One region of the Agrobacterium sp. genome, then DNA from elsewhere that is predicted to be linked to it. Evidence: predicted binding sites of a transcription regulator. Region 1 holds the regulator's gene; the other holds the start of a gene.
The links. Region 1 encodes HrcA, which represses chaperone genes, less so after heat shock. Its sites were predicted from a motif close to GTTAGCACTCNCNNNNNGNGAGTGCTAAC; they were not measured.
Positions count from the first base shown of each region.

Region 2: the regulator HrcA is predicted to act here: its motif matches at 2,455-2,483, upstream of groES (co-chaperone GroES).

Region 1 is NZ_JCABZP010000014.1:257,481-261,899, reverse strand. It holds gene hpf (ribosome hibernation-promoting factor, HPF/YfiA family) at 1-93, shown strand, start outside; gene ptsN (PTS IIA-like nitrogen regulatory protein PtsN) at 176-637, shown strand; gene grpE (nucleotide exchange factor GrpE) at 718-1,353, opposite strand; gene hrcA (heat-inducible transcriptional repressor HrcA) at 1,468-2,559, opposite strand; gene rph (ribonuclease PH) at 2,695-3,411, shown strand; gene rdgB (RdgB/HAM1 family non-canonical purine NTP pyrophosphatase) at 3,429-4,073, shown strand; gene hemW (radical SAM family heme chaperone HemW) at 4,079-4,419, shown strand, end outside.
Region 2 is NZ_JCABZP010000014.1:590,145-594,563, reverse strand. It holds gene ileS (isoleucine--tRNA ligase) at 1-11, opposite strand, end outside; gene AC5I5B_RS14585 (bifunctional riboflavin kinase/FAD synthetase) at 293-1,273, opposite strand; gene AC5I5B_RS14580 (TIGR01459 family HAD-type hydrolase) at 1,321-2,169, opposite strand; gene groES (co-chaperone GroES) at 2,539-2,835, shown strand; gene groL (chaperonin GroEL) at 2,910-4,419, shown strand, end outside.

The DNA.
Region 1 (4,419 bases):
TTCCGCAGCCCCGGCAAAGAATATCTCAACATCGTTTATCGGCGTCATGACGGCAATATTGGCTGGATCGACGCGGAAACGATCAAGAGCTGAACAGTCTGACAAGACGTGGGAGGCAGAGCGCGAAAATGCATCTGCCTCCTGCATCGTCTCGATGGCATGAAGGAAAAAGAGAATGGCGTTGGCAGATTTGCTGCAACAAGATGCGATTATTCCCGCCCTCAAGGTGAATTCCAAAAAGCAATTGCTTCAGGAGCTGGCTGCAAAGGCAGCCAGAATTACCGGAGTCTCGGAACGGGAAGTTTTCGACGTCATCCTCCAGCGCGAGAAGCTCGGCTCCACCGGTGTGGGCCACGGCATTGCCATTCCGCATGGCAAGCTCAACAGTATTCACCAGATCACCGGCGTTTTCGCACGCCTTGAAACGCCGGTCGATTTCGAAGCGCTGGACGACCAGCCGGTCGATCTGGTCTTCCTGCTGCTTGCGCCCGAGGGCGCCGGCGCGGATCATCTGAAGGCTTTGTCCAGAATTGCACGCGCCCTGCGCGACCCTGAACTGGTGGCCAAGCTGCGTGCGACCGATTCCGACACAGCAATCTACGCCTTCCTCAATCAGGAACAGGCGACGGCGGCTTGATCGCAACCCGCCCCCTCAGTTTAACGGCAATAAAAAACGCGCCCTGAAGGCGCGTTTTTTATGACGTAAAGACAGATGCCTTACGCGTCTTTTTCATTGAGAGACGAGGTGCCCGGCTCGGCAGAGGCGGCTGTCTCCACCTTCGGGCCACCCTTGGCGACACCGACCATGGCGGGGCGCAGCACGCGATCGCCGATGGTGAAACCAGCCTGGACCACCTGCAGCACCGTATTGTTCGGAACCGCCGTATTCGGAATTTCGAACATGGCCTGATGGAAATTCGGGTCGAACTTCTGGCCCTCGGCATCGATCTTCTTCACGCCGTGGCGTTCCAGCGTCGACAGCATCGAACGTTCCGTCATCTCGACGCCTTCGATGAGGCCGTTGAGACCGGCTTCACCATTGGTCTTGAGCTCATCGGGAATGGCTTCGAGCGCACGGCGAAGATTATCGGAAACGGCGAGCATATCGCGTGCAAAACCTGCCAGGGAATAGGCCTTGGCATCCTTGACATCGCGTTCGGTGCGACGGCGAAGATTGTCCATCTCGGCCGCAAGTCGCAGGAATTTATCGCGCAGATCGGCGTTCTCAGCCTTGAGCAGCTCGACCGGATCGGGTTCTGCCGTTTCGGCCTGTTCTTCACCTGCCTGGGCAAGATCGACAAAATCTTCCGCGACGTCCGCGTCAGGTCCGGGCTTTTTTGTATCGTCGGTCATGACGTTCTCCAGATTTGAATATTGTTGGTTGCGCCCGATATCGAGCTTTGACGGGCAAAAATCAAGGCTTGCGGCGAAAAGCTTGCCGCATTCTCTGACCTTTGCGGGCTTGTCCTATCTTTGCTTGCGGGAAAGGCGCGCCATGATCTGCGCAGTATAATCCACCATTGGCACGATACGGGCATAATTCAGCCTGGTGGGGCCGATAACGCCGACCGCGCCCACGACGCGATTGTCCTCATCGCGATAGGGCGCGACGATCAGAGAAGAACCGGAGAGCGAAAACAGCTTGTTTTCAGAGCCGATGAAAATCCTGACCCCGGAGCCGCTTTCCGCGAGGTTGAGGATTTCGATGAGGTTTTCCTTGCGCTCCAGATCATCGAACAGCAGGCGCACCCGATCGATATCTTCTTCACCGGCGAGACCCTCCAGCAGGTTGGAGCGTCCGCGAACGATGAGGCGGCCAAGCTTGCCCTCCTCATTGTCACCCGCCCAGACGGCCAGACCGCGCTCGATGAGATCCTGCGCCAGCGTGCCGAGTTCCGATTGCAGTTCCGCCTGCTGCTTCTGGAACTGTGTCCGCAATTCCTGCAGCGTCTGGCCGGACAGATGGGCATTGATGAAATTCGCCGCCTCGATCAATTGCGATGACGAAATGCCGGCAGGCAATTCAATGATGCGGTTTTCGACCTGATTGTGATCGCCGACCAGCACGGCGAGCGCCTTGGTGGGCTCCAGCCTTATGAATTCCACATGTTTGAGGATGACATCATTCTTGGCGGTCAGCACCAGGCCGGCGCCGCGCGACATGCCTGACAGCATGCGGCTTGCCTCGGTCAACAACCCTTCCAACGACTGCTCGTGGCCGGCGACCGGCCCGATCTGACGGTCGATATTCGCCCTTTCTTCCGCGGGCAGATCACCCACCTGCATGAAGGCGTCGACGAAAAAGCGCAGCCCCGTCTGGGTGGGCAGGCGCCCGGCGCTGATATGCGGCGAATAGATGAGGCCGAGTTCCTCAAGATCGCTCATGACGTTGCGGACGGAGGCGGGCGAAAGCGACATCGGCAACAGCCGCGACAGGCTGCGGGATCCGAGCGGCTCACCCGTATCGAGATAGCCTTCAACGATGCGCCGGAAAATTTCCCGAGACCGTTCATCCAGCAATGATGCCTGATCTTTTGATAGCGGTGCGGAAAAACCCATTTCGTCCGTTCTTTGTCGTTCAAACCAGCTCGCATCAATATAATGCGTTGCAACGCCGCGGCAAAATGGAAATTGGCTTTGCAAAAGCCCGGAGCGCGCCTTAGAAGGCAGGGACCAACATGGAGAGTGGATCATATGCGGCCTTCAGGCAGAAAAACCGACCAGATGCGCAAGGTTTCCTTCGAGCGCAATTTCTCGAAACATGCCGAAGGTTCCTGTCTGGTGAAATTCGGCGACACGCATGTGCTCGTCACCGCAAGCCTGGAAGAAAAGACGCCGCCATGGCTGCGCAACAGCGGCAAGGGCTGGGTCACCGCCGAATACGGCATGCTGCCGCGCTCCACCCATGAGCGCATGAAGCGCGAAGCCGCTTCCGGCAAGCAGGGCGGCCGCACCCAGGAAATCCAGCGTCTCATCGGCCGCTCGCTGCGCGCCGTTGTTGATCTGCAGGCACTCGGCGAACGACAGATCAGCATTGACTGCGATGTCATCCAGGCCGATGGCGGCACCCGCACGGCCTCCATCACCGGCGCATGGATTGCGCTCCACGATTGCCTGAAGTGGATGGAAACCCGCAACATGATCAAGGTCGAGAAGGTTCTGAAGGACCATATCGCGGCGATCTCCTGCGGTATCTTCGCCAACCAGCCGGTGATCGATCTCGACTATCTCGAGGATTCCTCCGCCGAGACCGATGCAAATTTCGTCATCACCGGTTCCGGCGGCATCGTCGAGGTTCAGGGAACGGCGGAAGGCGCGCCCTTCTCCGAGGAAGAATTCCTGACGTTGCTCGGTCTTGCCAAGGCCGGATGCAGCGAACTGGTCGCCCTTCAGAAACAGGCCATCGCCTGAGCCGACAGGAAAACGTGATGCGCAAGCTCGATACCAGAACGATCGTCGTCGCCAGCCACAATAAGGGCAAGATCGCCGAAATCGCCGATCTGATCGGGCCTTTCGGTTTCTCCGCCAAATCGGCGGCGGAGCTGAATTTCTCGGAGCCGGACGAGACGGGCACCACCTTCGAGGAAAATGCCGCCATCAAGGCGCTTGCCTCCGCAAAGGCATCCGGTCTTCCGGCTTTGTCCGACGATTCCGGTCTGGTCATCGACGCGCTTGACGGTGCGCCTGGCGTCTATACCGCCAATTGGGCGGAGACGGCCGACGGCACCCGCGACTTCGCCATGGCGATGCAGAAGGTCGAGGATGCCCTTGCCGAGCGTGGCGCATCGAAGCTGGAAGATCGCACCGGCCGCTTTGTCAGTGTGCTGTGCCTTGCCTGGCCGGACGGGCATGTCGAATATTTCCGTGGCGAGGTGGAAGGCGCTGTCGTTTGGCCACCGCGCGGAACGAGCGGCTTCGGTTATGATCCCATCTTTAAGCCCGAAGGTTATGACACTACATTCGGCGAGATGAGCTCGGATGAAAAACACGGCTGGAAACACGGCGATGCCTTTGCGCTGTCGCACCGTGCCCGCGCCTTCAAGAAATTCGTAGAAACCTGCCTGGAGGCATGAACCCGATGGTCGGGGAGCATCAACTTTCTGCCCCCGGCGCATCGCTTCTGCCGGATACGGGCGATCCCGGTTTCGGGATCTATCTGCATTGGCCTTTCTGCGCGGCCAAATGTCCCTATTGCGATTTCAACAGCCATGTCCGCCACCGCCCGGTGGATCAGGAACGGTTTACGGCTGCCTTTCTCCGTGAAATGGAACATATGCGGACGCTGAGCGGCCCGCGCGTTGTGACCAGCATCTTCATGGGTGGTGGCACGCCATCACTGATGGACCCGCAGACGGTCGGCGCACTTCTCAATGGCGTCGCGCGCTTCTGGCATGTGCCCGATGGTATCGAGATCACCAT
Region 2 (4,419 bases), 330 kb from region 1:
GTGTCGCTCATAATCGTACCGTTGTTGCGCGCCGTGTCGGTCGCGCCGTCTCAATTTCAAAGAGGGGCAAATACGGAAAGCGCCATGACAAATGCCATGACAAGCGCCAAAATCCCGGACCTTCCGGCTCGTCAGAGCGGGCGGAAGGCCGGGCCAATAATTCGGCCAATCTGAACTGTAAACTTCAACCGGTATTGGGACATGGCCGGTTGTTTATGCGGTTTTCCGGCAAAAAGGAAGAGAAAAGCGACGGCAATATAGCCCGGAATATGGGCTGACAGGTCTCATCAGATCAAAACGCAATCTTCGCATCCAACGCGCTGAGCGGGCGCACGCCCGATAACATCGCTCTCGCCTCTTCTTCATCGCGCCTGATCTGGGCGACGAGCGGATCGAGGCCATCGAATTTCAGTTCATCGCGCAGGTGACCGAAGAAGGAGACCGAACAGACCTCGCCGTACAGATCGCCGGAGAAATCGAAGACGAATGTTTCGAGCAGCGCCGCGCCGTTTTCGGTGACGGTCGGACGATAACCGAAGCTTGCCACGCCATCGTGGATAGAACCATCGGGGCGACGGAACCGCACGGCATAGATGCCGGCCTTCAGTTCCGTTTCCGGGGCGAGCGCCATGTTGGCGGTGGGATAACCCAGCGTGCGCCCCAGCTTCTGGCCGCCGATGACCTCGCTTTCCACCGTGAAGCGGTATCCGAGCAGGCCTGCGGCGCCTGCCACATCACCGTCGCACAGAAGCGAGCGGATACGGCTGGAGGAGACGACATCCGCACCCTCGTCGCGGAAGGCATCCACCAGCGTCACGTCAAAACCATGGCGTTTGCCGGCCTCCATCAGGAATGCCGGGCCGCCTTCGCGGCCCTTGCCGAAATGGAAATCGAAGCCGGTGACGACGGCGCTGGCATGAAGCCAGTCGACCAGGATGGATTGAACGAATTCCTCCGCCGAGCGCTGCGAAAATTCCCGGTCGAAGGGATATTCGATGACGGAGCGGAAACCGATGGCCTCAAGGATGCGCGCCTTCAAAGGCGCGGGCGTGAGGCGAAACACCGGCGTGTCGGGACGGAAGACGGAACGGGGATGCGGCTCGAAGGTCAGCACCAGCGCGGGAACGCCACGGGCTTCCGCCAGTTCCAGAGCACGATCCAGCACAGCCCGGTGGCCGCGATGCACGCCGTCGAAATTGCCGATGGCGATGACGCCGCCACGAAGAGCTTCCGGCAGCGGCTCCTTTTTTTCATTGCGGTGAAAGACGGTCATGGCAATCGATCCATTCCTGCGCCAGCTATTCCTCAGGCGAGATATCCTCAGGCGAGACGGGGCATCCACCAGCCGGGAGCAGCACCCTGCCCCTTGAGATAGGCGTTGAGAAGCGCCTCGTCCGTCTGGCCGTTCAGCGTATATTCGGCAGCGTGAATGCCGCCGCTGATATAGAGAAGGTTGAGACCGCTCGCAATCGCGCCCTTCACATCCGTCGGCATGCCGTCACCGATGGCGAGCACGCGATCCTTGGCGAAGGCGCCGCGCACTTCCCTGGCCGCAGCTAAGCAGGCTTCATAGATCGGCGCATGCGGCTTGCCGGCAATGCGGACTTCGCCGCCGAGCTGTTCGTAATAGGCGGCCATGGCGCCGGCGCAGGGAATGATGCGCTCGCCGCGTTCCACCACCAGATCGGGGTTGGCGCAGATCATCGGCACCTTGCGGGCAATGAAGCCCTTGAGCATTTCGGTATAGTCTTCGGGCGTCTCCGTCTCGTCGTCGAAGAAGCCGGTGCAGACCACGGATTCCGTTTCCGCCTCGCCGACACATTCGACATCGAGACCTTCCAGCAGCGGCATGTCCCGTTCCGGGCCGAGCAGGAAGACCTTTTTCGGGCCTTCCGCGATCAGACCACGGGTAACGTCGCCCGAGGTGATGATGCGGTCATAGGCCTCATCAGGCACGCCGAGAACGCGAAGCTGGGCGATGACGCCGGGGGCGGGACGCGGCGAATTGGTGATGAGCACCACCGTCTTGCCAGCCTTGCGCGCTTCCCGCAGCGCAACCGCCGCATCCGGAAAGGCGCTCACCCCATTGTGCAGCACGCCCCAGACATCCGAAAGAATAACGTCGAACCCATCAGTGATTTCGCCGAGAGTGAGAATGCGGTGGGCCATGAGATGCTTTCCGGATGCGAGAAGAGGGTGAGCGTCACATCGCAAAGCGGGACGCCGATGGCAAGGAAAAAAGCGGTGCGTGACCGGTCTTCGGCCCCGCCTGACGCAGCATGAACACAAATGTCCCGCAGATGGATGCGACGCGCATCGCGCGAAAAGAATGTCGTCATGGCGCGCATCCGCACATGGGAAATTTCTGTCATGGAACGCTGATAACCATAAGCCATGAAATTTTTCAGACAGGGCGTTCTTGACTCCGGCAGACGCCCTCCTTATCTCGGTTCCGCTGGCACTCGATAAAGGAGAGTGCTAACACCCATCAGGCGAGTTCCAAAAGCTCGCGCAGTCATTTGATCGAGGGATTAGGCAATGACAAGCACCAATTTCCGCCCGCTTCACGATCGCGTCGTGGTTCGTCGCGTTGAATCCGAAGCAAAGACCAAGGGCGGCATCATCATTCCCGATACCGCCAAGGAAAAGCCGCAGGAAGGCGAAATCGTCGCCGTCGGTTCCGGCGCTCGCGATGAGGCCGGCAAGGTCGTCGCTCTCGACGTCAAGGTTGGCGATCGCGTCCTGTTCGGCAAGTGGTCGGGCACCGAAGTCAAGCTCGACGGCGAAGACCTTCTGATCATGAAGGAAGCCGACATCATGGGTATCATCGGCTGATTTCGCCGAACCCATCGTTTCCTTAAATTTCAAGCCGGATCCATTCCGGCCGTTCGAAACCAGGAGTTTTGAAAATGGCAGCCAAAGAAGTCAAATTCGGCCGCTCAGCGCGCGAAAAGATGCTCAAGGGCGTCGACATTCTCGCTGATGCAGTGAAGGTCACCCTCGGCCCGAAGGGTCGTAACGTCGTTATCGACAAGTCCTTCGGCGCTCCGCGCATCACCAAGGACGGCGTTTCGGTCGCCAAGGAAATCGAACTGGAAGACAAGTTCGAGAACATGGGCGCACAGCTCGTTCGCGAAGTCGCTTCCAAGACCAACGACATCGCTGGTGACGGCACCACCACCGCGACCGTTCTGGCCCAGGCCATCGTTCGCGAAGGTGCAAAGGCAGTTGCTGCCGGCATGAACCCGATGGACCTCAAGCGCGGTATCGATCTGGCCGTTGCAGAAGTCGTCAAGGACCTTCAGGCCAAGGCCAAGAAGATCAACACTTCGGAAGAAGTTGCACAGGTCGGCACGATCTCTGCAAACGGCGAGCGTCAGATCGGTCTCGACATTGCTGAAGCAATGCAGCGCGTCGGCAACGAAGGCGTCATCACCGTTGAAGAAGCCAAGACCGCTGAAACCGAACTCGAAGTCGTCGAAGGCATGCAGTTCGACCGCGGCTACCTGTCGCCTTACTTCGTGACCAACCCGGAAAAGATGGTTGCGGACCTCGAAGACGCATACATCCTTCTGCACGAAAAGAAGCTTTCGAACCTCCAGGCTATGCTGCCGGTTCTCGAAGCTGTCGTTCAGACCGGCAAGCCGCTCGTCATCATCGCTGAAGACGTAGAAGGCGAAGCTCTTGCAACGCTCGTCGTCAACAAGCTGCGTGGCGGCCTCAAGATCGCTGCCGTCAAGGCTCCGGGCTTCGGCGACCGCCGCAAGGCCATGCTGGAAGACATCGCCATCCTGACCGGTGGTACCGTCATTTCCGAAGACCTCGGCATCAAGCTCGAAAGCGTTACCCTCGACATGCTCGGCAAGTCGAAGAAGGTTTCGATCTCCAAGGAAAACACCACGATCGTTGACGGCGCAGGCCAGAAGTCCGACATCGAAGGCCGCGTTGCCCAGATCAAGGCGCAGATCGAAGAAACCACTTCCGACTACGACCGCGAAAAGCTGCAGGAACGTCTTGCCAAGCTCGCTGGCGGCGTTGCCGTGATCCGCGTTGGCGGTTCGACGGAAGTTGAAGTGAAGGAAAAGAAGGACCGCATTGACGACGCTCTCAACGCGACGCGCGCTGCTGTTCAGGAAGGTATCGTACCGGGCGGCGGCGTTGCCCTGCTGCGTTCTTCCACGAAGATCACCGTCAAGGGTGCAAACGACGACCAGGAAGCCGGCATCAACATCGTGCGTAAGGCTCTGCAGTCTCTGGTTCGCCAGATCGCAGAAAACGCAGGTGACGAAGCTTCCATCGTTGTCGGCAAGATCCTCGACAAGAACGAAGACAACTACGGCTACAACGCCCAGACCGGCGAATATGGCGACCTGATCCAGCTCGGCATCGTCGACCCGGTCAAGGTTGTACGTACGGCTC